Regions from separate parts of the Streptomyces sp. NPDC043746 genome, predicted to be linked through region 3. Evidence: riboswitches for the same ligand, from Rfam matches in the RefSeq annotation. Region 3 holds a riboswitch; each other region holds the start of a gene.

Region 1 (9,526 bases), on a different contig from region 3:
AGTAGCGGCCCGGGAAGTAGAGCGAGGAGGCGCGCTTGTCCGTCTTCTCCAGCTCGGCGGCGACCTTGTCCATCGCGGCGAGGAACTCGTCCTCGGTCTGCGGGAGGACGTCACTGCCGGTGCCGGCCTTCAGCATGTCCTGGTTGTAGACGGCCAGACGAGCACTGGCGTAGTAAGGAACGCAGTACGTCTTGCCTTCGAAGGTGCAGGTGTCCTTCAGACCCTTGATCCAGGTGTCCGAGTTCTCGTACTTGCCGGGGTCGATTTCCCCGAGCGCACCATTCAGGATGTACTGCATGGTCTCGGTGTTGCCGAGTTCGACAACGTCCGGGAATTTGTCGCCACCGAGAGAGGTGTCCAGCTTCTTGACCTTGTCGGCCCATCCCTGGTACTGAATGTTGACCTTGACGCCCGGGTACTTCTTGTTGAACTCGGCGTTGGTGTCCTTGACCAGCTCGGGCCAGGTGGACTGGGCCTCGCCCATGAGCCAGACGGTCAGGGTCTCCTTGCGGTCCTTCGGGTCCTGCGACGACCCCTTGTCGTCGGAACCACACGCCGCGACCGAAACCAACATGCCCGCGACACCGATCGCCGCGATGAGCTTGCGCTTCACGTCAAACCCTCCTCAGGGATGCTGCAACCCCACCCACCGCGAAGACATTCGACGAGTTCTGCTGGGGCTGGACCTGGTCTTTAATGGTTTAGACCAGTACCGGGAGCTTGGCCTAGACCTTTAGGGGTGTCAAGGGTGTATAAGAAGTGCACTCGCGTCCGTTATAGGACCGACACCTAAGGGAGGGCGACGACCCGTGACCGGACCGTGCCACCATGTGAGCCGCGACAGACGGAGGAGCCGGTGACGGCAGCAACGCAAGCGTCGGAAAGGCGGGCCATGGGTGCCGACGGGGGCAGTTCGGGGAGCGAGACCGGCAACGGTGCGCGCACCGCACGCGTACCGAAGTACTACCGGCTCAAGCGGCATCTCCTCGACATGACCGATACCTTGCCGCCCGGTACCCCGGTGCCGCCCGAGCGCACCCTGGCGGCCGAGTTCGACACCTCGCGCACCACCGTGCGCCAGGCCCTCCAGGAGCTGGTCGTCGAGGGCCGCCTGGAGCGCATCCAGGGCAAGGGGACCTTCGTCGCAAAGCCGAAGGTCTCCCAGGCGCTCCAGCTGACCTCGTACACCGAGGACATGCGCGCCCAGGGCCTGGAGCCGACGTCCCAGCTGCTCGACATCGGCTATGTCACGGCGGACGACACGCTCGCCGGGCTGCTGGACATCTCGACGGGCGGCCGGGTGCTGCGCATCGAGCGGCTCCGGCTCGCCAGCGGGGAGCCGATGGCGATCGAGACCACTCACCTTTCGGCCAAACGCTTCCCGGCGCTGCGCCGTTCGCTGGTGAAGTACACCTCGCTCTACACCGCGCTCGCCGAGGTGTACGACGTCCGCCTCGCCGAGGCCGAGGAGACCATCGAGACCTCACTCGCCACCCCGCGCGAGGCCGGTCTGCTGGGGACGGACGTGGGGCTGCCGATGCTGATGCTCTCCCGCCATTCCATCGATGGCCAGGGCGAACCGGTGGAATGGGTGCGCTCGGTCTACCGGGGCGACCGGTACAAGTTCGTGGCCCGTCTGAAGCGGCCGACGGACTGAGCGCACCCGGCGCACGCGCCGCGGGCGCAGCGCGAGACCGGGCGGTGGCCCCGGGGATCCCCTCCCCCGGGGCCACCGCCCGTTTTCGGTCGGACCCGGCTCCCGCGGCACCGGGTGAACCGATCCTCCCTCCCGTCCGTGTCCTTACCGCGGAACATCGGTGAAGACATCGGTGAGGTGCGACCGGTATGCGGACAAGGGTTCCCGCGAGCGGTCGCAGCACCTAGATTTCGCGCACGTTACGCCAGTGATCACGCGAGGGGACGGATCGATATGCCGGAATCGCCCACACCAGCACCACCGGTTCCACAGGCGCCGGGACGGCGGTCGCCGACCCCGAAGTCCATCGTCGTCTGGAGCCTGGTCGCCGTCGTCGGCGCCATCGGCTGGGCCACCCTCGCGCTCTCGCGGGGTGAGGAGGTCTCCGCCGCCTGGATGCTGGCGGCGGCGCTCGGCTCGTACGCCATCGCGTACCGCTTCTACTCCCGGTTCATCGCCAACCGGGTCCTGAAGGCGGACAAGAACCGGGCGACCCCGGCCGAACTGCAGGACAACGGTGTCGACTTCCACCCCACCGACCGACGTGTCCTCTTCGGCCACCACTTCGCCGCCATCGCCGGGGCCGGTCCGCTGGTCGGCCCGGTGCTCGCGGCCCAGATGGGGTATCTGCCGGGCACGATCTGGCTCGTCGTCGGCGTCATCTTCGCCGGTGCCGTCCAGGACATGGTGACGCTGTTCTTCTCCACCCGCCGCAACGGCCGTTCGCTGGGCCAGATGGCGCGCGACGAGATAGGGCCGGTCGGCGGGATCGCCGCCCTGGTCGCCGTCTTCATCATCATGATCATCCTGCTCGCGGTCCTCGCGCTGGTCATCGTGAACGCGCTCGCCCACTCCCCGTGGGGCGTCTTCTCCATCGGCATGACGATCCCGATCGCCCTCTTCATGGGCGTGTACCTGCGCATCCTGCGGCCCGGCAAGGTCAGTGAGGTCTCCCTCATCGGCGTCGCACTGCTGCTCCTCGCGATCGTCGCGGGCGGCTGGGTGGCCGAGTCCTCGTGGGCGGAGTTCTTCACCCTGGAGCCGGGCACGCTGGTCGTCTGGATGGTCGCGTACGGGTTCCTCGCCTCCGTGCTCCCGGTCTGGCTGCTGCTGGCCCCGCGCGACTACCTCTCCACCTTCATGAAGGTCGGCACGATCGCGCTGCTCGCCCTCGGCGTGGTGATCGCGCTGCCGACGCTGAAGATGCCCGCGGTCACCGACTTCGCCACCAACGGACAGGGGCCGGTCTTCGCCGGCTCGATGTTCCCGTTCGTCTTCATCACCATCGCCTGCGGGGCGCTCTCCGGCTTCCACTCCCTGGTCTCCTCCGGCACCACGCCGAAGATGGTCCAGAAGGAGACGCAGATCCGGATGATCGGCTACGGCGCCATGCTGACCGAGTCGTTCGTGGCGATCATGGCCATGATCGCGGCCTGCATCATCGACCCGGGGCTGTACTTCGCCATCAACGCGCCCGTCGGTGTGATCGGTGACAGCGTCCAGTCCGCCTCCGAGGCCGTGGCCAACTTCGGCTTCACCATCACCCCGGACGCCCTGGCGCAGGCCGCCAAGGACGTCGAGGAAGCCAGCCTGCTCTCCCGGACCGGTGGCGCGCCCACGTTCGCGCTCGGCATGGCGGAGATCTTCTCCGCGGTGATCGGCGGAACGGCGATGAAGGCGTTCTGGTACCACTTCGCGATCATGTTCGAGGCGCTCTTCATCCTCACCACCGTGGACGCCGGCACCCGGGTCGGGCGCTTCATGCTCCAGGACATGCTGGGCAACGCCTACAAGCCGTTCCGCGAGGTCAGCTGGAAGCCGGGCGTCTGGTTCGCCAGCGCCGTCGTGGTCGGCGGCTGGGGCTACTTCCTCTGGGTCGGCGTGCACGACCCGCTGGGCGGCATCAACCAGCTGTTCCCGCTCTTCGGCATCGCCAACCAGCTGCTGGCCGCCGTGGCACTGGCGGTCTGCACCACCCTGCTGGTCAAGTCGGGCCGCCTGAAGTGGGCCTGGGTCACCGCCGTCCCGCTCGCCTGGGACGTGGCCGTCACCCTCACCGCGAGCTGGCAGAAGATCTTCTCCTCCGACGTGAAGATCGGCTTCTTCGCCCAGCGCGACAAGTACCAGGCGGGGATCGACGCGGGCGAGGTGCTGGCGCCCGCCAAGTCCATGGACGACATGCGGACCATCGTCACCAACTCCACCGTCGACGGGGTGCTCTGCGCGCTCTTCGCCCTCCTCATCCTCATCGTCCTCGTGGACGCCGGCCGGGTCTGCTACCGGGCCATCCGCGATCCGGAGAGCGTCAGGCTCCACGAGACGCCGTACGTGCGGTCGAAGTTCGTCGCCCCGGCCTCGCTCTTCGCCACCAAGGAGGAGAAGGCCGAACTGGCGGAGGCCGGAGTCGGCCCCGAGGGCGGCCTCCGCAAGGAGCCGGCCGGGACGGGGAGCCGGACATGACGGTCGCGGACGTACGGCGGATGGCGGGACGGATCCGCTTCTACGTCCGGGAGCTGACCGGCGAAGCCGCGTACGACCGCTATGTGGCGCACGCCAGGGCCCACGATCCCGACACACCCGTGATGAGCCGCCGGGCCTTCGAGCGCAGCCGTACGGACGCCCGCGAGGCGGACCCCCGCGAGGGCTTCCGCTGCTGCTGACCGCCACCGGTCGATCAGGCTGCCGGCCACCACCGGCCGGTGCTGCTCGGCCGATCGGGGCCGTCGCACCCCTTCCAGGGGCGCGGCGGCCCCCTTTCGCGCCTTGGGACGAGCCCGGCCGCCCTCGGTTTCCCGGTGCGCGGGGCCCCGGCCGTACGAAAGGATGTGCCCATGACATCGCGCTCCCGGTCCCCCCGGCTCCGGCCCCTCCTCCTGGCCGTGACACTGGCCCTGGCGGCGGTGACGGGGTGCGGCACCGCGTCGGCCCCCGGCTCGGAGTCGTCGGCGGACCGGAGTCCATCGGCCGGACCGGCGCCCGACCGGGCGGAGCTGGAGGCGCGGGCCGGCGCCGCGCAGCTCGTCACGGAGCATGTCTGGGTGACCGAGGCCGCGGGCTACACCGTGGCGCGTCAGTCGGTCGGGGTGCTCGGTGACGACGGGTTCGGCAGCTCCTACACCTCGCCGGACGGCGGGGTGCTCCAGCTGTCGGTGGAACGCCGCCCGCACGCCGTGGCCGACTGCACGGAGGCCTCCGCGCCCGACGGGGGTCAGGAGCCCCTGGTGACGTGCGAGCGGGACGGCGAACACCGTTACCGCGCCACGGAGTCGGGCCACGCGTACGCCCGGGAACAGGGCGACCTGGTGATCACGGTGAGCGGGGCTCGCGAGCAGGTGGACCGGGCGACGCTGCGGTCGGCGGCGCGTGCCGCCCACCGCGCCGACGACCACGAGCTGGACCGGCTGCTGCCGCCCGGGGGCGGCTCCGGACCACAGCCCGTCGAGCGGGGCGACCTGCCGCCGGTGGGCGACGGCGCCCCGAACAACGGGGTGGGGGCGAGCGGCTGATGGATCTGACAGTCAGGGTGGCGGAGCCCGCCGAGTACACCGTGCTCGGCGAGATCATCGCCGAGGCCTATCTCGGCGATGATCTGCTGGACGGCCCTCAGGACCCCTACCTCCTCAGACTGCGGGCGGTGGAGCAGCGGGCGGCCGAGGCCGAGGTGCTCGTGGCGCTCGACGCGGACGGGGTGGTGCTCGGGGGTGTCACGTATGCCGCTCCCGGCACTCCTTGGCGCGATATCGCCGGTCCGGACGAGGCCGAGTTCCGGATGCTGGCCGTGGCCCGCGCGGGGCGGGGACGGGGCGTGGGAGAGGCTCTCGTACGGGCGTGCGTCGAGCGGGCCCGGTCCGCCGAAGGCGTCCGGGGGCTGGTGCTGTCGACGCAGCCGGCCATGCTCCCGGCCCATAGGATCTACCGTCGGCTCGGCTTTCTGCGGACCCCTGAGCGGGACTGGCAGCCGGTGCCGGGCATGCGCCTCATGACCTTCAGGCTGGAGCTGGAGGCGGCCTCCTGAAGGGCACACCGAATCGACGCGACACAACATGTGGGGGCCGCATCATCTGGCGGCCCCCACATGTATGCTCGACCTCGCTGTCGCCGCAGGGGAATCCGGTGTGAATCCGGAACTGTCCCGCAACGGTGTGATCAGTGTGCTTTGCACACCCCAAGTCCGAAGACCTGTCGACAGTGCGTCCGGCTCGACCGAACCGGACGCCAGACGTCCGGGCCTCGCGGATGGGCCGGTGGACGCCGTAGCAGTGCTGCCTCGTCAGGCATCGCGCTGCCCGGTTTCCCCGCTCGCCGCCGGCCCCCAGCCGAGCGAGGGAAAGCCCAGTGACCATCGCGCCCGCCGATCCGGTTTCAGCCACCGAATCCGCTGCCTCCACCGCGTCCGGAGCAGGCACGACCGACGGACCCGGGACCGCCCTGCTGCGGACCCTGACCGACCTCACCGTCGATCTGCCCGACACCGACCCCGGACGGGTCGCCGCCTCCGCGCTCCGCGGGCGCAACGCCCGCTCCGACGAGGCCGAGCTGCGCATGCTGGCCACCGAGGCGGCGGCAGGCCTGATCTCCGAGGACCCGGCGTACTCCAAGCTCGCCGCCCGGCTGCTGACCCGGACGATCGCCGACGAGGCCGCGGGCCAGGGCGCCACGTCCTTCTCCGCCTCGGTCGCCGTCGGCCACCGCGAGGGCCTGATCGCGGACCGCACCGCCGCCTTCGTGGAGCTGCACGCCGAGGCGCTGGACGCGCTGGTGGAGCGGACGCTGGCCGAGGGCGCGGACGACCGCTTCGGCTACTTCGGTCTCCGTACGCTGCACAGCCGCTACCTGCTGCGGCACCCGATCACCCGTCAGGTCATCGAGACGCCCCAGCACTTCATGCTGCGCGTGGCCTCGGGGCTGGCCGAGGACGAGTCGGTCCGGGCGCTGGACGAGGTCGCCGCGCTCTACGGGCTGATGAGCAAGCTGGACTACCTCCCCTCCTCCCCCACGCTCTTCAACTCCGGCACCCGGCACCCGCAGATGTCCTCCTGCTATCTGCTGGACTCCCCCAAGGACGAGCTGGACTCGATCTACGACCGCTACCACCAGGTGGCACGCCTCTCGAAGCACGCCGGCGGTATCGGCCTCTCCTACTCCCGTATCCGCGCCCGTGGTTCGCTGATCCGGGGCACCAACGGGCACTCCAACGGCATCGTGCCGTTCCTCAAGACGCTGGACGCCTCCGTGGCCGCGGTGAACCAGGGCGGTCGGCGCAAGGGCGCGGCGGCGGTCTACCTGGAGACCTGGCACGCGGACATCGAGGAGTTCCTGGAGCTGCGCGACAACACGGGTGAGGACCAGCGGCGTACGCACAACCTCAACCTGGCGCACTGGATCCCGGACGAGTTCATGCGCCGCGTCGACGCGGACACCGAGTGGTCGCTGTTCTCGCCCGCCGACGTGCCCGAGCTGGTCGACCTGTGGGGCGACGAGTTCGACGCGGCCTACCGCGCGGCCGAGGCCAGGGGGCTGGCCCGCAAGACGATGCCGGCGCGCGAGCTGTACGGCCGGATGATGCGGACCCTCGCGCAGACCGGCCAGGGGTGGATGACGTTCAAGGACGCCTCCAACCGGACCGCGAACCAGACCGCCGAGCCGGGCCGGGTCGTGCACTCCTCGAACCTGTGCACGGAGATCCTGGAGGTCACCGACGACGGCGAGACGGCCGTCTGCAATCTGGGCTCGGTCAACCTGGGCGCGTTCGTCGCCGACGGCTCGATCGACTGGGAGCGCCTGGACGCCACCGTCCGTACGGCAGTGACCTTCCTCGACCGGGTGGTGGACATCAACTTCTACCCGACCGAGCAGGCCGGGAACTCCAACTCCCGCTGGCGGCCGGTCGGCCTGGGCGCGATGGGCCTCCAGGACGTGTTCTTCCAGCTGCGCCTGCCGTTCGACTCCCCGCAGGCCCGCGCGCTCTCCACGAAGATCTCCGAGCGCATCATGCTCGCCGCGTACGAGGCCTCCTGCGACCTGGCCGAACGCTCGGGCCCGCTGCCCGCGTGGTCGAAGACGCGTGCCGCGCGCGGTGTGCTGCACCCCGACCACTACGACACCGAGCTGAACTGGCCGGAGCGCTGGGACGCCCTGCGCGCCCGGGTCGCGAAGACCGGTATGCGCAACTCGCTGCTGCTCGCCATCGCGCCGACCGCCACGATCGCCTCGATCGCCGGTGTGTACGAGTGCATCGAGCCGCAGGTCTCCAACCTGTTCAAGCGCGAGACGCTCAGCGGTGAGTTCCTCCAGGTCAACGCCTACCTCGTGGACGAGCTGAAGAAGCTCGGCGTCTGGGACGCCCGCACCCGTGAGGCGCTGCGCGAGGCCAGCGGATCGGTCCAGGGCTTCGCGTGGATCCCCGAGGACGTGCGGGCGCTGTACCGCACGGCGTGGGAGATCCCGCAGCGCGGTCTGATCGACATGGCGGCGGCCCGTACGCCGTTCCTCGACCAGAGCCAGTCGCTCAACCTGTTCCTGGAGACGCCGACGATCGGCAAGCTCTCCTCGATGTACGCGTACGCCTGGAAGCAGGGGCTGAAGACGACGTACTACCTCCGCTCGCGCCCGGCGACCCGGATCGCCCGTGCCGCGTCCGGCCAGGCGGCGGCCGCCGCCCCCATCCCCGTACAGCAGGCGACGGCTCCCGACGCGGACGCCATCGCCTGCTCCCTCGAAAACCCCGAGTCCTGCGAGGCCTGCCAGTAATGAGCACCACGAACAGCGAGAAGAACCTGCTCGACCCGGGCTTCGAGCTGACCCTGCGCCCCATGCGCTACCCGGACTTCTACGAGCGCTACCGGGACGCGATCAAGAACACCTGGACCGTGGAGGAGGTCGACCTCCACTCGGACGTGGCCGACCTCGCCAAGCTGTCGCCGGGTGAGCAGCACATGATCGGCCGCCTGGTCGCCTTCTTCGCGACCGGCGACTCGATCGTGGCGAACAACCTGGTGCTGACGCTCTACAAGCACATCAACTCCCCCGAGGCGCGGCTGTACCTGTCGCGGCAGCTCTTCGAGGAGGCCGTGCACGTCCAGTTCTATCTGACGCTGCTGGACACCTACCTGCCCGACCCGGACGACCGTGCGGCGGCGTTCGCGGCGGTGGAGAACATCCCCTCGATCCGCGAGAAGGCGCAGTTCTGCTTCAAGTGGATGGACTCGGTCGAGAAGATCGACCAGCTGGAGACGAAGGCCGACCGCCGCCGCTTCCTGCTGAACCTGATCTGCTTCGCGGCCTGCATCGAGGGGCTGTTCTTCTACGGCGCCTTCGCGTATGTGTACTGGTTCCGCTCGCGCGGCCTGCTGCACGGCCTCGCCACGGGCACCAACTGGGTCTTCCGTGACGAGACCATGCACATGAACTTCGCCTTCGAGGTCGTGGACACCGTCCGCAAGGAGGAGCCCGAGCTCTTCGACGACGCGCTCCAGCAGCAGGTCACCGACATGCTGAAGGAGGCCGTCGAGGCGGAGCTCCAGTTCGGCCGCGACCTGTGCGGCGAAGGCCTGCCCGGCATGAACACCGAGTCGATGCGCCAGTACCTGGAGTGCGTCGCCGACCAGCGCCTGGCCCGCCTGGGCTTCCCGACGGTCTACGGCTCGGAGAACCCGTTCTCCTTCATGGAGCTCCAGGGCGTCCAGGAGCTGACGAACTTCTTCGAGCGCCGCCCGTCCGCCTACCAGGTGGCGGTGGAGGGCTCGGTCGGGTTCGACGACGACTTCTAGGCCCGCTCCGGACCTCGTTCCGGACCGCCGGACCCGCTTCCGGACTGCGGAGAACAAAGGG
Region 2 (9,526 bases), on a different contig from region 3:
GGACCAGCCCTCGCCCATCTTGTGCCAGTCGACCGTGCCGCCCTCACCGCTCGCGCCCAGTACCTTCAGCGCGTTCTCCTCGCCGACCTTCCACTTCGCGGACTTGACGAACTGGAACACCCCGATCGGCCACCCCTGGTTCCAGGCCCGCAGCGCGAGCCCGAAGGCGGCGGTCGACTTGCCCTTCCCGATGCCCGTGTGGACGAACAGGAGCGGGCGGTTGCGGCGCTGACGGGTGGTGAGCCCGTCGTCCGGTACCGATGTCGGCTGTCCCTGTGGCATTAAGCGGCCCTCCCGGCTGCGGTGACGTCCTTGACGAGCCCGGCGATCGAGTCGGCCCGCAGCTCGTCCAGCGTGACGGCGGTGCCTCCCAGCTCCCGGGCCAACTCCCCGGCGAGACCGAGGCGTACGTACCCCGACTCGCAGTCCACGACGACCGAGGCCGTCCCCTCCGAGCGGTGCAGCCGCGCCGCCCGCCCCGCGAGCGCCACCGGCTCCGGACCGCCGGTCGCCCGTCCGTCCGTGACGACGACGAGCAGGGGCCGCCGCGACGGATCGCGCAGCCGCTCCACCCGCAGCACGTCATGGGCCTTGAGCAGCCCGGCGGCGAGCGGCGTACGTCCCCCGGTCGGCAGCGACTCCAGCCGGGCGGCGGCCGCGTCCACGGACGAGGTCGGCGGCAGCGCCACGTCGGCCTCCTTGCCCCGGAAGGTGACCAGGCCGACCTTGTCCCGCCGCTGGTAGGCATCCAGCAGCAGCGAGAGCACGGCCCCCTTGACCGCGCTCATCCGCTGCCGGGCCGCCATGGACCCGGACGCGTCCACGACGAACAGCACGAGGTTGCCCTCCCGTCCCTCCCGGGTGGCCTGCCGCAGATCGTCCCGCCGCACCACGAGCCCGCGCCCACTGCGCCCGCGCGCCTGCTGGTGCGGGGCGGCGGCCTGCACGGTGGCGGCCAGGTGCAGCTTGGTCAGCGCCCCCTCCGGCCGCCGCGCGCCGGTCGTACGCCCGTGCTCAGTACGGGCCCGGGAGCGCCGCCCCGCAGCACCTTCCCCGAGCCCCGGCACGCTGAGCATCTTCGTACGGAACGGCTCGGCGGACGCCACCGGCTGCTGCTCGCCCCCGGTGGGCCGCCCGGGCGCGTCGGGCGCGCCCTCGGGGGCGGGGGACGGAGAGTCGCCCTCGGAGCCCTGCGGAGGCGTACGGTCCTCCCCGTCGGCCTGCGGCGGCACGCCACCGCCCCCACCGCCGTCGCCCCCGCCGTCGGGCCCGGGGTCGGGATCGTCGCCGTTGCCCTGCCCCGGGTCCCCGGCGGCCTCGTCCAGCGTCTGGTCGAGCTTGTCCTCGTCGAGGCCCGGCGCGTCGAACGGGTTGCGCCGCCGCCGGTGGGGGAGCGCCAGCAGGGCGGCCTGCCGTACGTCGTCGGCGGTGACCTCCTCACGTCCGGCCCAGGCGGCGAGCGCGGTCGCGGTGCGGGCCATCACGATGTCCGCCCGCATCCCGTCGACCTCGAACGCGGCGCAGGTGGCGGCGATCTGCCGCAGCACGCCGTCACCGAGCACGACCCGGGGCAGCAGGGCCCGCGCACCCGCGATCCGCTCCCGCAGGGCGCCCTCCTCCTCGGCCCAGCGCGCGGCGAACCCCTCGGGATCGTCGTCGTACGCGAGCCGGCGCCGGACGACCTCCACCCGCTCGTCGGTGTCCCGGGACGCGGAGACCTCCACGGTCAGCCCGAACCGGTCCAGCAACTGCGGCCGCAGCTCGCCCTCTTCCGGGTTCATCGTCCCGACCAGCAGGAACCGTGCCGCGTGCCGTACGGAGACGCCTTCGCGCTCGACGTACGAGGCACCCATGGCCGCCGCGTCCAGCAGCAGGTCCACCAGGTGGTCATGGAGGAGGTTGACCTCGTCGACGTACAGGATCCCGCGGTGGGCGTCGGCCAGCAGCCCCGGCTCGAACGCCTTCACGCCCTCCGAGAGCGCCCGCTCGATGTCCAGCGCCCCCACGAGCCGGTCCTCGGACGCGCCCACGGGCAGCTCCACGGTCCGCGCGGCCCGCGCCGCCCCGGCCGCCTCCGCGTGCGGCCCGTCGGGACACGCCGGATCGGGCGAGACCGGGTCACAGGAGAACCGGCACCCCGGGACGACGGCGACCTCGGGCATCAGCGCGGCCAGCGCCCGCACGGCGGTGGACTTGGCGGTCCCCTTCTCACCCCGCACGAGCACTCCGCCGACGGCCGGGCTGACCGCGTTCAGCAACAGCCCGAGCCGCAGGTCGTCCTGCCCGACGATCGCGGTGAAGGGATAGGGCGTACTCACAAGGCCTCCTGGTCGACATGCTGTTCGGCTTCTACGTGACCGGTCACATCAAGCCCCTCCGGCGATCGAGGAGCGGGGTCCGGGGCGGCGTCCCGGCCCTCCGAAGCACCCGCACCCGCCGCCGACGGCGGAGCCCCCGGCGGTACGAAGGGCAACCCCCCGGGCGCGCCCCCCTCGATCAACCGCCACAACGCGTCCGTGTCCGCGTGCTCCTCCACCAGATCCCCCAGCCGGTCCAGCTGCTCCTCCCGCAGCGCCCCGAAACAGGTGTCCGGCGCGGGCACGAACCGCCGGCCCGCGGCCCGCGCCACCTCCTCCAGGAACCGGCGCCGGAAGGCATCGCTCTCCAACGACCCGTGCCAGTGCGTCCCCCAGACCGCCCCGACCCGGCAGCCGTCCAGGAACGGCTCCCCGCCCCGTACATCGGCCACCCCGTGGTGGATCTCGTACCCCTCCACCACCTCACCGAGCGCCGAACCCACCGGCCGCGCCAGCGTCTTGGCGCGGTCGAAGCGAATGCGTACGGGAAGGACCCCCAGCCCGTCCACGACCCCCGCCCGCGACTCCACCTCGTCCTCGATGCGCTCACCGAGGACCTGGAACCCGCCGCAGATCCCCAGCACCGGCCGCCCCTCGGCCGCCCGCCGCACCAGGGCCTCGGCGAGACCGCGCTCGCGCAGCCAGGCCAGCGCCTTCACCGTGCCGCGCGTGCCGGGCACGACGACCAGGTCCGCGTCGGCCAGCTCCTCGGCCCGGTCCACGAACCGCACGACGACCCCCGGTTCGGCGGCCAGCGCGTCCACGTCCGTGAAGTTGGACATCAACGGCACCGCGCAGACCGCGACCCGCAGCACGTCCTCCCCGTGCGGCGGTGCCACGACCGACTCCCGTACCGCGCCCCGCAGGGAGACCCGCAGGCCGTCCTCCTCGTCGATGCCGAGCCCGTGGGCGTACGGCAGCACCCCGTAGGTACGCCGCCCGGTCAGCCCGTACAGCATGTCGAGCCCCGGCTCCAGCAGCGAGACGTCACCCCGGAACTTGTTCACCAGGTACCCCGCGACCAGTGACTGGTCCTCGGCGCCCAGCAGCGCCGTCGTCCCGAAGAACGAGGCGAAGACCCCGCCCCGGTCGATGTCCCCGACCACCAGCACGGGAAAGCGCGCGGCCCGCGCGATCCCCATGTTCACGATGTCGGTGCGCCGGAGGTTGATCTCGGCCGGGGAGCCGGCGCCCTCGCAGATGACCGCGTCGTACGCCGACCGCAGCTGCTCCAGGCAGTCCGTGACGGTGCCGAGCAGTGCCTCCTGCCGGCCCCCGTGGTACCCCCGGGCGCTCATCTCACCGACCGGCCTGCCCATCAGGACGACCTGGCTGGACCGGTCGCCGCCGGGCTTGAGCAGGACCGGGTTCATCAGGGCCGTCGGCTCCACCCGGGAGGCCTGCGCCTGCATGGCCTGGGCGCGCCCGATCTCCGCGCCCTCGCGGGTGACGAAGGAGTTGAGGGACATGTTCTGCGCCTTGAAGGGCGCGACCTTCACGCCCCGGCGCACCAGCCACCGGCAGATGCCCGCCGTGACGACGCTCTTGCCCGCGTCCGAGGTCGTTCCCGCGACCAGCAGCCCGCCGCCGCTCATACCCGCCCCCGTTCCCGTACCGCACCGCTCGATGCCGTACCGCTCGATGCCGTACCGCTCATGCCCGCTCCCGCTTCCGCCCCGCGACGAGGTGCCCCGCCACCAGCCGGCCCGCCACACACACCCCCAGGGCCAGCGCACTCACCCGCCGCGACAGCCGCACGGCCCGCTCGATGTCGCTGCCCCGGACCTCCCGCCCGAACTCCCCGTTCAGCACCGGCCGGTGTTCCACGCGCCCCGCGTACGCGAGCGTGCCGCCCAGCCGTACGCCGAGCGCCCCCGCGAACGCCGCCTCCACCGGACCCGCGTTCGGGCTCGGGTGCCGGTGCGCGTCCGCCTTCCAGGCGCGTACGGCCTCGGTCGGCCGCCCCCCGGCCACCACGGCCAGCGCGGCCGTCAGCCGGGCGCCGGGCCACCCCACCACGTCGTCCAGGCGGGCCGAGGCCCAGCCGTAGCGCCGGTAGCGGGGCGACTTGTGACCGACCATCGCGTCCAGCGTGTTCGCGGCCCGGAAGCCGACGAGGCCGGGGGCCCCGCCGATCGCGCCCCACACCAGCGCGCCGACGACGGCGTCCGAGGTGTTCTCCGCGACCGACTCCACGACCGCGCGGGCGATCCCCGGCCCGTCCAGCGCGTGCGGATCGCGCCCGCACAGATGCGGCAGGCGCTCCCGGGCCACCTCCATGTCTCCGGCGGCCAGTGCGCCCCCGACGGCGCGGGCCTCCCGGCCCAGCGACGTGCCGCCGACGACCGACCAGGTGGTGGCGGCGGTCAGCGCGACGGCGAGCGCGGGGCGCCCCCGTACGGCACGGGCGGCCAACGCGGCGGCCCCCACGGCGCCTCCGGCGCAGACGAGGGCGTGCAGCGCGCCCCGGCCCCGGTCGTCCCGCCAGAGCAGCGACTCCACCCGCGCGGCGGCCCGCCCGAAACCGGCGACGGGATGCCCCCGGCGCGGGTCCCCGAGCAGGGTGTCGGCGACCAGCCCGGCGGCGGCACCGTACGCGAAGACGCGCCCGGCGCGCAGGGGAGCGCGATCGGGGCGTACGGGAAGGCGATCGGCGCGCAGGGAAGCGCGATCGGCACGCACGGGGTCAGGCCGTCGTGGGGCGGGAGGTACCGGCGTACGGGAAAGGCGGCAACGACAACGGCGGCAGCTGCGGCGCTCGGCGGCCAGGCATGGCGTCAGGTCCTCACTCAGGGTCCGCGCCCTGGTTCGACGTGTCCGGCGACGAGAGTCTCCTGGCTTCCGGATCCGCAGTTCCCCCGGCCTTCCAGCCCGCGTGCGGCGGGCCGTGACTCCGATGTGGGGGAGTGCTCCCCGGTGACAGTGGCGGGACCGCGCCGGATTCGCACCGGCTTCCTCTCCTGTCGCCGTAATGGCCCGGGCAGTCCACCACGTTGCGAGAACGGCCGTCAACTCGCTGTTGACCTGCGGAGGCCCGGTGTGCGCAGACGCACATCGGGCCGGACACACGGTGGTGTGTCCGGCCCGACGGAGCGCGTCGGCGCGGGTCAGGCGACGATCAGGTAGATCCCGTACGCGACCGCCGCCGCGCACGCCGCGAAGGCGGCGTACGCGCCGGTGCGAGCCAGTGCCGCCGTGCCACCGGAGGGGGCGGGGGTGTCGCCGTCGGCCGGGGTCGACAGCTTGGAGAGGGCGACGATGCCCAGGGTGAAGACGCCGACCAGTGCGACGGTGACGACGAGACTGACACCGAAGACGGAGGCGAGAGCTGCCCAGTCGATTTTCATGCGGATCCGTCCTTACACCGTGGCCGCGGGGCGGGGCGTGTCGTCGGGCGCCGCGGCCGGGGCCGGGGCCGGGATGGTGGTCGAGAGGTCGGGGACCGCAGCGGCGGTGGGCGGCGGCGCGACCGCGGCGATGGCGGTGGTGACGACGCCCTGCGGCTCGTTCGCCGTCGTGTCCTCGGTGTCGTTGACGTTGGTGTGGTCGACCGGCTCGCGGCGCGAGGCCACCCAGATGGCGAAGGAGCCGCCGACGAGGATGACCGCGGTGGCGGCCACGCCCCACGGGCCCTGCTTGGTGAGGAACTCGGCGCCCGCGCCGACCAGGGCGGCGGCCGGGAGGGTCAGACCCCAGGCGACGAACATCCGGGTGGCGGTGGACCAGCGGACCACGCCGCCCTTGCGGCCGAGGCCCGCGCCCATGACGGCGCCGGAGCAGGACTGCGTGGTGGAGAGCGAGAAGCCGAGGTGCGAGGAGGCCAGGATGACCGTGGCCGCACTGGTCTGGGCGGCGAAGCCCTGCGGCGGCTGGAGGTCGGTCAGGCCCTTGCCCATGGTGCGGATGATGCGCCAGCCGCCGAGGTAGGTGCCGAGCGCGATGGCGATGCCGGCCGAGACGATGACCCACAGGGGCGGGTTGGAGCCGGGGGCCAGGACACCGCTGGTGACCAGCGCCAGGGTGATGATGCCCATCGTCTTCTGGGCGTCGTTGGTGCCGTGGGCGAGCGACACGAGACCGGCGGAGGCGATCTGCCCGGCCCGGTAGCCCTTGGCGGTCGACTTCTGCTGGTTCGGGTCGGTGACGTTCCGGTTGATCCGGTACGTGAGCCGGGTGGCCAGCATCGCGGCGATACCGGCGACCAGGGGGGCCGCGATCGCGGGCAGCAGCACCTTGGTGACGACCGTGCCGCCGTTGATCGAGGACCAGCCGGCCGACATCACGGCGGCACCGATCAGACCGCCGAACAGGGCGTGGGAGGAGCTGGACGGCAGACCGACCAGCCAGGTCAGGAGATTCCACAGGATGGCGCCGACCAGCGCCGCGAAGATGACCTCTGTTCTGATGCCGTCCTCGTTGACGATCCCGCCGGAGATCGTCCTGGCGACCTCCACCGACAGGAACGCGCCGATCAGGTTGAGAACGGCGGACATGGCCACCGCTGTCTTGGGCTTCATCGCGCCGGTCGAGATGGTGGTCGCCATCGCGTTGGCGGTGTCGTGGAAACCGTTCGTGAAATCGAACACGAGAGCTGTTACGACCACAATCGCAAGCAGCAGCGTGATGTGTTCCATTTACCCAGGCAATCGTTCGACGTCAGTGGCTCGTGGACCGTAGGCAACCTGGGTGAACGGAAGATGAACTGAGCGGGGCGCTGTGGTGTCTCCAACCGGAGTGCCATGGTTCCGCTTGTGTGCGGGAGGGGCTGGGAAAGGCCTGTGGGACACCGGCCGGGCAGCCCTTTACCCCTCGTTGGGGAAGACTTTGACGGGCGGTTTCGGGCCCGGAAGAGATACCCGTCACGTGGGGGGTCACGTTCCGCTTCCGGCCCGTCACCCCTACGCTCGCCCCATGAGCGAGCAGCAGCCGGAATCCGTCTCCCAGGGCTGGCGGGAGGTGGTCGACACCGCCCGCCGCAGCGCCGCCGACGGGCTGGTCGTCGGCACCTCGGGCAACGTCTCCGTCCGGGTCGGGGACCTGGTCCTGGTGACCCCCAGCGGGGTGCCCTACGACCGGCTCGGACCACAGGACGCGGTCGGCGTCGACCTCGACGGCCGCCAGGTCCTCGGGGAGCTCCGGCCGACCAGCGAACTCCCCCTCCACCTCACGGTCTACCGCGAGACCGACGCCGCCGCCGTGGTCCACACCCACGCCGTGCACGCCACCGCCGTCTCCACGCTCGTCACCGAGGTGCCGCTCGTGCACTACGCGGCCGCCCTCCTCGGCGGCCCCGTCCGCACCGCCGCCTACGCCCGCTACGGCACCCCGGAGCTGGCCGACGCCATGCTCACCGCCCTCCGGGGCCGCACCGGCTGCCTGCTCGCCAACCACGGCACCGTCACCTACGGCACCACCCCCGACCAGGCCTACGAGCGCACCGTCCAACTGGAGTGGCTCTGCCGCCTCTGGCTCACCGCGAACGCCGTACCGGGCCTGAGCCCGTCCCTGCTCAGCCGCGCCCAGCTCGACGAGGTCACCGAAGCGCTGAAGGGATACGGACAGACGGGGTGACCGCCCGGCCCTCCCGGGCGGTCACGAAGGAGCGGGCGCCGCACCGGACGGCCCCCGCCCACTGGCACCGCGCCGCCCGCCCCACGACACTGGAGCGGTGCGCCCGGCAACTGCGACGGCAACGGCCGTCACCACGATCCTCGGCGTCGGCGCGGCAGCGGTCGCGGCCGGCCGGTACGCCAGCGACGCCGCCCTCAAGGCGGCGCCCGGACGGCCCCTCCCCGCCGACCGCAGACTCACCGTCCACGCCACGGCGCCCGGCCGGATCACCCTGACCCGCTCCCTCGCCGCGCTCCGCCCCGGCACGTACGGGATCGAGGGCCCGGGCGTCCACGCGGTGGTCGGCCCCGTCGTCGAGGGAGCAGGGACCACCGCCGACACCGTCGTCCGCCGGCTGGAGCAGATCGACACCGGCACCCTGGAGCCGGGCGACAAGGTCCGCCTCACGCCCGAGCTGCACCGGGGTGACCCGGGCAGCGCCCTCGGCCTGGAGTACCGGGAGGTCGAGATCCCCGGCGAGCTGGGCTCACTGCCCGCCTGGTGGGTGCCCGGCAAGCGCGACACCTGGGTCATCACGGCACACGGGCTCGGCACCACCCGCGACCACCCCATGAACCTCATGGGCTTCCTCAGCGAGCGCCACCTCCCCGTGCTGGACCTCGCCTACCGGGGCGACCCCCAAGCCCCCCGCCCCGCCGACGGCCTCGGCCACCTCGGCGCCTCCGAGTGGCGCGACCTGGACGCGGCGATGCGCTTCGCCGTCCGCTACGGCGCCCGGCGCGTGATCCTGTACGGCTGGTCCACCGGCGCCTCCATGGCCCTGCACGCGGCCGTCAGCTCCCCGCTCCGCGAACGGATCGGCGGCCTCGTCCTGGACTCCCCGGTCCTGGACTGGCAGACCACCCTGCGTGCCCTGGCCGTCGCCCGCGGGGTGCCCGCCGCCCTGCTGCCGCTGGCCGTCCGCGCCGCCCAGGGCCGGACCGGGATGGCCTCGGACCCGCTCCTGGACCCCGCCCTGCCCGACGCGCTGCCCGCCCCCACGTTGATCCTGCACGGCCCCGACGACACCATCGCCCCCTGGGCCCCCTCCCGGGAACTGGCCGCCCGCCGCCCGGACCTGATCAGCCTCCACGCCGTACGGCAGGCTCCGCACGCGTCGATGTGGAACGCCGATCCCGGCCGCTACGAGGAGGCCCTCCGACGCTTCCTCACGCCCCTGATGTGAGGTGATGCGGGGATCGGTCCCTTTGGTCACCCGTCCCCGTGCCACGGCGCCGTTAGCGGGGAAACGCCTTCCGTTTGGGCTTTCGGGCCGTCAGGGGCAAGACTGCTCCCGTGACGTCCCGTACCCCGCGCGACTCCAGGCTGCGACTTGTCCGCCCGCGACCCCTCACCACCGCCCGCAGGGCCGTGTCCACCCGGCGCACCAGGCCGGCCCCCCGGCCCCCCGAGGGCACCCCGCCCCGCACGGAACTGGCCCGCCAGGCCAGGGCGGCCCTCGCCGACGCCGTCCGCATCGCCCACTGGGCGGCCGACGCCCCGGCACCCGGCAGTTCCGCCCCGCTCGCCGCCCAGGCGCTCGAACGGGCCGCGACCGC
Region 3 (9,526 bases):
CCGGGTGGCCTGCGGGAGGCCGTGGAAGTAGCGGGTGTAGTCCGGGGTGAACTGCTCGAGCCCGATCTTGCTGTACTCCATGGGGGCGAAGGCCGGGGTGCGGGCGAGCCAGGTGAGCCCCTCCGCACCCTCGGGCCGCAACCGCAGGAGGTCCAGCAGGACTTCGGCGCCCGACTGCCCCGAGCCGACGACGGTGATGTGGCGGGCGGCGAGCAACCGGTCCCGCTGGACGAGGTAGTCGGCGGAGTGCAGGACGAGGGGCACGGGGTCGGCGGCCAGCGCCCTCAGCGGCTCGGGGACGTGGGGCGCGGTACCGACGCCGAGGGCGAGGTGACGGGCGTGGGTGAGCCCGCCCCCCGATGTCTCACCGTCCGGGCCGAGCCGGGTGAAGTCGACGGCGAACGCGCCCTCCCTCGCGTCCCAGGCGATGGCGTCGACGCGGTGGCCGAAGTGGGTGGAGGGCAGTTCGGTGCTCACCCAGCGCAGATAGCCGTCGAACTCCGAGCGGTGGATGTGGAAGCGCTCGGCGAAGTAGAACGGGAAGAGTCTGCGCCGGGTCTTGAGGTAATTCAGGTAGCACCAAGGGCTCGTCGGCTCGACCAGGCTCACCAGATCGGCCAGGAAGGGGACTTGGAGGGTCGCTCCCTCGATGAGCAGTCCGGGGTGCCACTGGAAGGCGGCGCTCTGTTCGTGGAAGGCGGTGCGCAGGCCGGGTACGCCGTCGGCGAGGGCGGCGAGCGAGAGGTTGAAGGGGCCTGCGCCCACCCCCAGCAGGTCGAGGGGCGGTGTTCGCGGTGCGGGCGTCATGCGGTTCCTCCAACGGGATTCGTGCGGGCCGGCAACGTCATGGCGACAGCCTCTCCTCGGCAGGGCCCCTCGGCGCCGCCCGCGAGGAGGTCTCCCGTTTCGGCGCTCACACCGCACGCTCCAGGGGGAGTTCGGCGGGTGGTAGGCCCTGAGCACGCTCCATGGCGAAGCCCTTCGATCGAAGTACAAGATCCACAACCGGGATTCGCTGGTTAGGCTAACCTAAGTCCGCGACCGGGGGAGCCGCACTCCGGCCACCCTGCCCGGTCGGCCGGACTTCCGAACGAGCGTGCCCCGACCGAAGTCGGGGGCACGGGCCTCACGAGGGACGCCCCCGGCGCGGGAGCGGCGGTGGCCGATCCCGCACCGGGTCGGATCACGCCGCGTCGGTGGGCAGCTCCGCGCGGATCTCCCGCGCGGCGGCTACCAGGTTCTCCAGGGAGGCCCGGGTCTCGGGCCATCCGCGGGTCTTCAGGCCGCAGTCGGGGTTCACCCACAGCCGCTCGGCCGGGATGGCCTCAAGCCCCTTGCGCAGGAGGCCCGCCGCCTCCTCGATGCTCGGGATGCGCGGCGAGTGGATGTCGTAGACGCCGGGCCCGGCCTCGCGCGGGTAGCCGTGGGCCGCCAGTTCGCGGGCGACCTGCATGTGGGAGCGGGCGGCTTCCAGGCTGATGACGTCGGCGTCGAGGTCGTCGATGGCCTGGACGATGTCGCCGAACTCCGCGTAGCACATGTGGGTGTGGATCTGGGTGTCCGGTCGCACCCCGGAGGTGGCAAGGCGGAAGGACTCCGTCGCCCACTCCAGGTACGCGGTGTGCTCGGCGGCCCGGAGCGGAAGCGTCTCGCGCAGTGCGGGCTCGTCGACCTGGATCACCGAAGTGCCGTTAGCCTCAAGGTCGTTGACCTCGTCGCGCAGGGCGAGGGCGACCTGGCGGGCGGTCTCGCCGAGCGGCTGGTCGTCGCGGACGAAGGACCAGGCGAGCATGGTGACCGGCCCGGTGAGCATGCCCTTGACCGGGCGCTCGGTGAGCGACTGCGCGTACGCCGTCCACCGCACGGTCATCGGCCCGGGGCGCGAGATGTCCCCGACGAGGACCGGCGGGCGGACGTAGCGGGTGCCGTACGACTGGACCCAGCCGTGCTGGGTGGCGAGGTAGCCGGTGAGCTGCTCCGCGAAGTACTGCACCATGTCGTTGCGTTCGGGCTCACCGTGGACCAGGACGTCGATCCCGGCCTTCTCCTGGAAGGAGAGGACCTCGCGGATCTCGTTCTTGACGCGCTCCTCGTACCCGGCTTCGTCGATCCGTCCGGCCCTCAGATCGGCTCGTGCGGTGCGCAGTTCGGCTGTTTGCGGGAACGAGCCGATGGTGGTGGTCGGCAGCAGCGGCAGCTTGAGGTGGGCGCGCTGGGCGGCGGAGCGCTCGGCGTACGGCTGCGAGCGGCGGCCGTCGGCGTCGGTGACGGCCGCCGTACGGGCCCGCACGGCCGGGTCGCGGGTGATGGGGGCGTCGGCGCGTGAGTCCAGGTCGGCCCGGTTGGCGGCGAGTTCGGCGGCGATGGCCTCGGTGCCCTGGGACAGCCCCTTGGCCAGGGCGACGATTTCGGCGGTCTTCTGCCGGGCGAAGGCCGGCCAGCGAAGCACCTGCGGGTCGATGTCCTGCTCGGCCGTCGCGTCCAGCGGGACGTGCAGGAGGGAGGAGGAGGCGGAAACGTCGACCTGGTCCGCGAGGCCGAGGAGCGTGCCGAGGGTGGCGAGCGACTTCTCGTAGTCGTTGATCCAGATGTTGCGGCCGTTGACGACGCCGGCGACCAGCCGCTTGCCGGGCAGTCCACTCGCCGCCGCGAGGTCGTCCAGGTTGGCGGCGCCCGACTCGGTGAAGTCCAGCGCGATCCCCTCGACCGGGGACTTGGCCAGGACGGGCAGGGCCTCCCCGAGCCGCCCGAAGTAGGAGGTTCGGCTCCTCTTCGCCCGTTCGCTGACTTCCGGTCAGCTGGTGGGGGCACGGTGACACAGATGTAACCGAATGGCGTAGGCGAGCCGGAACCACAGAGCGCCACAGGCCGTTCTTCTTGCCAATACACGGCCGCCGACCCGCGGCGGCGAGGAGAGAAGGGGAGCGCTGCATGAAGAAGACAGTCGGCTGGGCCCAGGACGGCGACGGCTGGACGATCACGGTGAACGGCACGCAGTACCGGGCCGTGGAGCGCGCCACCGACGGGCGCGTGGACAACTATCTGGTGCGGGGCAACGACCTGAGCGCCGAGTGCCCGAGCCTCGGCCATGGGCTCGGCCTGATCCGGGCGCACGAGTCCCGGGGCTGACCCCGGCCGGGCCCGACGAGGAGGTGCGGCACCTGAGCCCGCGCCTCGCCCGGCCCTCCCTCCCTTGTCCGGGCCCCCGCTCACGGGCCGGGGCCCTCAGCGGCCGACGCCGCCTCAGGTGTGGGCGGCGCCCGCGCCTCCCGAGGCGTCCGGGCCGCCCGGAGGCAGCAGCACCAGGGCCGTCCCAACCGCCTGGGGCGTCAGCACGCACAGCCTCAGGCTCCGGACCGCCGTGAGCGCCCGCACCACCGGAGGCTCCGGACCGCCGTGAGCGCCCGCGCCACCTGAGGCTCCGGACCGCCGTGAGCGCCCGCCCCGCCTGAGGCGCAACCGCTGCGCGCGCCCGCACCACCTCCGGCGCGAGCACCGCACGGACCGCCCGCCGCCTCAGCCTCCCACGCCGCCCGGCGCCCCCGGGCCCTGGCGCAGCAGGTACGTGTCCATGATCCAGCCGTGCCGCTCGCGGGCCTCGGCGCGCACACGGCTGATCCGCTCCGCGACCTCGTCGAGCGGGCCGGAGACCAGGAGTTCGTCCGGGGTGCCGAGGTAGGCGCCCCAGTAGATCCAGAGCCCCCGGCCCGTCAGACGGGTGAAGCTCTCGTGGCCGTCGAGCATCACCACGATGTCGCCGTCGTCGTCCGGGAACCCCTCCGCGAGCCGCCTGCCGGGGGTGATGTGGATCGGGCGGCCGACCTGGTTCAGGGACGTGCGGTGGCGGGCGGCGAGGGCGGAGACGCTGCTGATGCCGGGAATCACCTCATGGCCGAATTCCACCGTTCCCCGGTCCCGGATGTCCTCCAGGATCGCCAGGGTGCTGTCGTACAGGGACGGGTCGCCCCAGACCAGGAAGGCCCCGCACTCCCCCGGTGCCAGCTCCTCGATGATCAGGCGTTCGCAGATGTCGGCGCGGCGCTGGCGCCAGTCGTGGACCGCCGAGGTGTAGCGCCCCCGGTCGTCCTGGGTGCGGTCCCGCCAGGGGTCCTCGGCCTCGACGACCCGGTAGGGATGGGTGAGGTGTTCGGCCAGGATGTCCCGTCGCAGCCGGATGAGGGACTCCTTCTCGCGGCCCTTGCCGAGCACGAAGAAGACCTGTGCCCGGCGCATCGCCTTGATCGCGGCGAGGGTGAGGTGGTCGGGGTCACCGGCGCCCATGCCGATGACGAGGATGTGGCGTGGGGGTGCGTCGCTCATGTCGGCCGATCATGCCAGGGCCGGCCTGCCCGGCCCGGGCAGGGGGCGAGAGGGACCACCAGGCCGGGCGGACGCGCCAGGGGCGAGGCGGGCGTCGAGCCGGAGCGAGGGCGCGCGCAGGTCGGGGCGACGGGGGGTGGACTTACTAGGACGTCCAACTATATGTTCGTGGGCAGAAGGGCGACCGGCATGGTGCCGGGCGCCTCGAAGGCCCGTGGTGTCAGGGAAGCCGGTGCGATTCCGGCGCGGTCCCGCCACTGTGACCGGGGAGTCCGTCCTCGCAGGACACGCCACTGACGGCGAACCAGCCGTCGGGAAGGCAGGAGGGCGCGCGTCGATCCGGGAGTCAGGATACCGGCCACGGGGTCGTTCCGTGTTTCCACGAGGATGGAGCAGACACGCATGGCACCGGTCCGCACCCACGGCCCCGCAGGCCCGTCCCGGCGAGCGGTTCTCCCCGCCCCCTGACGGCCCCCGCCCTTCGCGTCCCCCCTGGCGGCAGTCCTTCCGCGCCCCCGTGCACCCGACCGGTGCGTGGGCCGGTGGCAGCCGTGCGCCATCCCCGGATCTCTCCTGACGATCTCACCGACGAGAGCAGGTTTCCATGGTCCGCGAACTCACCCATTTCATCGGCGGCAAGCACACGCCCGGCGCCTCCGGCACGTACGGCGATGTCTACGACCCCAACACCGGTCAGGTCCAGGCCCGGGTGCCGCTGGCCGACCGGTCCGAGACCGAGGCGGCCGTCGCCGATGCCTCCCAGGCGCAGCGGGAGTGGGGCGAGTGGAACCCGCAGCGCCGCGCCCGGGTGCTGCTGCGCTTCCTCCGGCTGGTGGAGAAGGAGAAGGACTCCCTGGCCCGGCTGCTCTCGTCCGAGCACGGCAAGACCGTGGCGGACGCGCACGGCGACATCGCGCGCGGTCTCGACGTGGTGGAGTTCGCGGCCGGTGTCCCGCATCTGCTGAAGGGCGAGTTCACCGACAACGCGGGCGCGGGAATCGATGTGCACTCGCTGCGCCGGCCGCTCGGTGTGGTCGCGGGCATCACCCCGTTCAACTTCCCGGCGATGATCCCGCTCTGGAAGGCCGCACCGGCTCTGGCCTGCGGTAACGCCTTCATCCTCAAGCCGTCGGAGCGTGACCCGTCGGTGCCGCTGCGGCTGGCCGAACTCTTCCTGGAGGCCGGGCTTCCGCCGGGGGTCCTCAACGTCGTCAACGGCGGCAAGGAGGCCGTGGACACCCTGCTGGAGGACCCGCGCGTCAAGGCCCTCGGCTTCGTCGGCTCGACACCGATCGCCGCGCACATCTACGCGACGGCCGCGGCCCACGGCAAGCGGGCGCAGTGCTTCGGTGGAGCCAAGAACCACATGATCGTGATGCCGGACGCCGATCTGGACCAGGCGGTGGACGCCCTGATCGGGGCCGGGTACGGCTCGGCGGGCGAGCGGTGCATGGCGATCTCGGTTGCCGTGCCGGTCGGTGAGGCCACCGCCGACGCGCTGGTCGCCAGGCTCACCGAGCGGATCGGTGAGCTGCGGATCGGCCGATCGGACGACCCGGACGCCGACTTCGGGCCGCTGGTGGGCCGCGACGCGGTCGACCGGGTGCGCGGCTATGTCGGCCTCGGTGTCGAGGAGGGTGCGGAACTGGTCGTGGACGGCCGGGACTTCACCCTCGAAGGCCACGAGGAGGGATTCTTCGCGGGCGCCTCGCTCTTCGACCGGGTCACCCCGGACATGCGGATCTACCAGGAGGAGATCTTCGGGCCCGTGCTCTCCGTGGTCCGTGCGGCGGACTACGAGGAGGCGCTGCGGCTGCCCTCGGAACACGCGTACGGCAACGGCGTCTCCCTCTTCACCCGCGACGGCGACATCGCCCGCGACTTCACCCGCCGGGTCGACACCGGCATGGTCGGCGTGAACGTGCCGATCCCGGTGCCGGTGGCGTACCACACCTTCGGCGGCTGGAAGCGGTCCGGCTTCGGTGACCTGAACCAGCACGGCCCGGACGCCATCCGCTTCTACACCCGTACCAAGACCGTCACTTCGCGCTGGCCCGCCTCGGGCATCCGGGACGGCGCGAGCTTCACGATTCCGACCATGGGATGAGCGCTGTGACCACCCTGCTCAGCGACGACCAGCTCGCGGTCGTCGAGACGACGCTCGACTTCGCCCAGGAGCACCTGGCCCCGCACGCGGTGGCCTGGGACCAGGACAAGCACTTCCCCGTCGACGTCCTGCGGAAGGCGGCGGACCTCGGTCTCGGAGGTGTGTACGTACGGGAGGAGGTGGGCGGCTCCGGGCTGTCCCGCTCCGACGGGGTCCTCGTCTTCGAGGCCCTGGCCACCGGCTGCCCGTCCGTCGCCGGGTACCTCTCGATCCACAACATGGTCGCCTGGATGGTCGACCAGTACGGCACCGACGCGCAGCGCGCCCGGTATCTGCCGGAGCTGTGCACCATGGAGCAGCTGGGCAGTTACTGCCTGACCGAGCCGGGCGCGGGCTCCGACGCGGCGGCGCTGCGCACCCGTGCGGAGCGCGACGGCGACCACTACGTCCTGACGGGCACGAAGCAGTTCATCTCCGGGGCGGGCGCCACCCACCTCTACATCGTGCTGGCCCGCACGGGCGACAGCGGTCCCGGCGGGATATCGGCGTTCCTCGTCGAACGGGACGACGCGGGTCTCTCGTTCGGGGCCAACGAGAAGAAGATGGGATGGAACGCGCAGCCCACCCGGCAGGTCCTGCTCGACGGCGTGCGCATCCCCGCCGACCGGATGCTGGGTTCGGAGGGCGAGGGCTTCCGGATCGCGATGAACGGCCTCAACGGCGGCCGACTGGGCATCGCCGCCTGCTCCCTGGGCGGAGGGCAGAGCGCGCTGGACCGGTCCCTGGCGCATCTCGCGGACCGCGAGGCGTTCGGGGCCCGGCTGCTGGAGGCGCAGGCGCTGCAGTTCCGGCTGGCCGACATGGCGACCGAACTGGCCGCCGCCCGGGCGCTGGTGCGGCAGGCCGCCGAGGCGCTGGACCGGAAGGCGGCCGGTGCACCGGAGTTGTGTGCGATGGCCAAGCGGTTCGCCACCGACACCGGGTACGCGGTCGCGGACCGGGCACTCCAACTCCACGGCGGCTACGGCTATCTCTCCGAGTACGGCATCGAGAAGATCGTCCGGGACCTGCGGGTCCACCAGATCCTGGAAGGGACCAACGAGATCATGCGCGTCATTGTGGCCCGGAGTCTGACGGGAGCCCTGCGATGACCGAGGAGCCCGTCATCGTCCGTACCGAGGGGCGTACGGGGGTGGTGACCCTGAACCGGCCCAAGGCGCTCAACGCCCTGACCCACGCGATGGTCGGGACGATCGCGGCGGCCCTGGACCGGTGGGAGCACGACCCGGAGGTGGCCACGGTCGTCATCACCGGGGCCGGGGAGCGCGGCCTGTGCGCGGGCGGCGACATCCGGTCCATCTACGAGGACGCCCGCGCGGGCGGCAAGGCGTCGGCCGCGTTCTGGCGCGACGAGTACCGGCTGAACGCCCGGATCGCCCGCTATCCGAAGCCGTACGTGGCCATCATGGACGGCATCGTCATGGGCGGCGGGGTCGGTGTCTCGGCGCACGGCAGCGTCCGGATCGTCACCGAGCGGTCGAAGGTCGCCATGCCGGAGACCGGGATCGGCTTCGTGCCGGATGTCGGCGGCACGTATCTGCTGGCGCTGGCCCCCGGGGAGCTGGGCACCCATCTCGCCCTGACCGGGGCGGTGGTGGGGGCCCGGGACGCACTGCTGTGCGGACTGGCCGACCACTTCGTACCGGCGGACGAGCTGCCCGCGTTCCTCGCCGCGCTGCGGACGGGGGAGGTCCCCGAGGTGCTGGGCCGACACGTCCGGGAGGCACCCCCCGGGACGCTGGAGGCCGACCGGGCCTGGATCGACCGCTGTTACGCCGCCGACACGGTCGAGGAGATCGTGGAGCGGCTGCTGGCCTTCGACGCCCCGGCGGCCGGTGAGGCGGCGAAGACGATCCTGGGCCGTTCGCCCGTCGCGCTCAAGGTCACCCTCGCCGCGCTGCGCCGCGCCCGTGGACTCGGGCCGCTGGAGCGGGTGCTGGAGCAGGAGTACCGCGTCTCGTGCGCGGCGCTCTCCTCCGCCGATCTGGCGGAGGGCATCCGCGCCCAGGTCATCGACAAGGACCGCACCCCCCGCTGGACCCCGGGGACGCTCGTGGAGGTCACGGAGGCGGACGTGGCCCGGTACTTCGCACCGACCGGCGACGGGGAACCGCTCCTCGCCGCAGCCGACTCACCGCAGGAGGTGCCCTGGTGACCACCACCACGACCGTCGCGTTCATCGGCCTCGGCCACATGGGCGGCCCGATGGCCGCCAACCTCGTCCGGGCCGGATACCGGGTGCTCGGCCACGACCTGGTGGAGAGCTGTCTGGCCGCCGCCGGGGAGAGCGGGGTGGAGCGGGCGAAGTCCGCAGCGGATGCGGCCGCGGTGGCCGATGTGGTGATCACCATGCTGCCCGCCGGCCGCCATGTCCTCTCCCTCTACGGGGAGCAGGGGCTGCTCGAAGCAGCCCGCCCCGGCACGCTGTTGGTCGACTGCTCCACCATCGACGTGGCCGACTCCCGCGCCGCCCACGCGGCAGCGGCGGCGACCGGTCACCGCTCGCTGGACGCCCCGGTCTCCGGAGGGGTGGTGGGCGCGGAGGCGGGCACCCTCACCTTCATGGCCGGGGGCGACGAGGCCGCATTCGCCCAGGCCGAGCCGCTGCTGTCCGTGATGGGCAGGAAGGCCGTGCACTGCGGCGGGGCCGGTGCCGGGCAGGCGGCGAAGATCTGCAACAACATGATCCTCGGCGTCTCGATGATCGCCGTGAGCGAGGCGTTCGTCCTCGCCGAGAGCCTCGGCCTCTCCGACCAGGCGCTGTACGACGTGGCGTCTGCGGCCTCCGGCCAGTGCTGGGCCCTCACCGTCAACTGCCCGGTACCCGGCCCGGTGCCGACCAGTCCGGCCAACCGCGACTACCGGCCCGGCTTCGCCGCTCCCCTGATGGCGAAGGATCTCGCGCTGGCCGCCAACGCCCTGCGCGCGGGCGGCATCGACGCCGGACTAGGGCTCAAGGCCGCCGAGTTGTACGCCCGGTTCGCGGAAGGGGACGGGGCGGACCAGGACTTCTCCGGGATCGTCCGCGCCATCCGCACC

The links. A riboswitch is a leader RNA that binds a small molecule or an ion and turns the genes downstream of it on or off. The one in region 3 is predicted to bind cobalamin.
Region 1: another riboswitch for cobalamin. It lies ahead of AC0682_RS05480 (ribonucleoside-diphosphate reductase subunit alpha); the one in region 3 lies ahead of AC0682_RS29870 (CoA-acylating methylmalonate-semialdehyde dehydrogenase).
Region 2: another riboswitch for cobalamin. It lies ahead of AC0682_RS16310 (cobalamin biosynthesis protein); the one in region 3 lies ahead of AC0682_RS29870 (CoA-acylating methylmalonate-semialdehyde dehydrogenase).

What each region holds. Positions count from the first base shown of each region.
Region 1 is NZ_JBWKCM010000003.1:360,512-370,037, forward strand. Features, by position in the region: gene AC0682_RS05450 (sugar ABC transporter substrate-binding protein) at 1-613, opposite strand, end outside; gene AC0682_RS05455 (GntR family transcriptional regulator) at 893-1,657, shown strand; gene AC0682_RS05460 (carbon starvation CstA family protein) at 1,931-4,156, shown strand; gene AC0682_RS05465 (YbdD/YjiX family protein) at 4,153-4,356, shown strand; gene AC0682_RS05470 (hypothetical protein) at 4,528-5,202, shown strand; gene AC0682_RS05475 (GNAT family N-acetyltransferase) at 5,202-5,711, shown strand; cobalamin riboswitch at 5,776-5,897, shown strand; gene AC0682_RS05480 (ribonucleoside-diphosphate reductase subunit alpha) at 6,032-8,446, shown strand; gene AC0682_RS05485 (ribonucleotide-diphosphate reductase subunit beta) at 8,446-9,465, shown strand.
Region 2 is NZ_JBWKCM010000013.1:50,900-60,425, reverse strand. Features, by position in the region: gene cobO (cob(I)yrinic acid a,c-diamide adenosyltransferase) at 1-282, opposite strand, end outside; gene AC0682_RS16320 (putative cobaltochelatase) at 282-2,318, opposite strand; gene AC0682_RS16315 (cobyric acid synthase) at 2,315-3,952, opposite strand; gene AC0682_RS16310 (cobalamin biosynthesis protein) at 4,011-4,976, opposite strand; cobalamin riboswitch at 5,186-5,314, opposite strand; gene AC0682_RS16305 (hypothetical protein) at 5,465-5,704, opposite strand; gene AC0682_RS16300 (inorganic phosphate transporter) at 5,717-6,991, opposite strand; gene AC0682_RS16295 (class II aldolase/adducin family protein) at 7,269-7,928, shown strand; gene AC0682_RS16290 (alpha/beta hydrolase) at 8,026-9,153, shown strand; gene AC0682_RS16285 (hypothetical protein) at 9,339-9,526, shown strand, end outside.
Region 3 is NZ_JBWKCM010000044.1:23,948-33,473, reverse strand. Features, by position in the region: gene AC0682_RS29890 (lysine N(6)-hydroxylase/L-ornithine N(5)-oxygenase family protein) at 1-807, opposite strand, end outside; partial or broken gene metE (5-methyltetrahydropteroyltriglutamate--homocysteine S-methyltransferase) at 1,184-2,791, opposite strand; gene AC0682_RS29880 (hypothetical protein) at 2,932-3,129, shown strand; gene cobF (precorrin-6A synthase (deacetylating)) at 3,517-4,320, opposite strand; cobalamin riboswitch at 4,519-4,697, shown strand; gene AC0682_RS29870 (CoA-acylating methylmalonate-semialdehyde dehydrogenase) at 4,925-6,427, shown strand; gene AC0682_RS29865 (acyl-CoA dehydrogenase family protein) at 6,424-7,578, shown strand; gene AC0682_RS29860 (enoyl-CoA hydratase/isomerase family protein) at 7,575-8,642, shown strand; gene mmsB (3-hydroxyisobutyrate dehydrogenase) at 8,639-9,526, shown strand, end outside.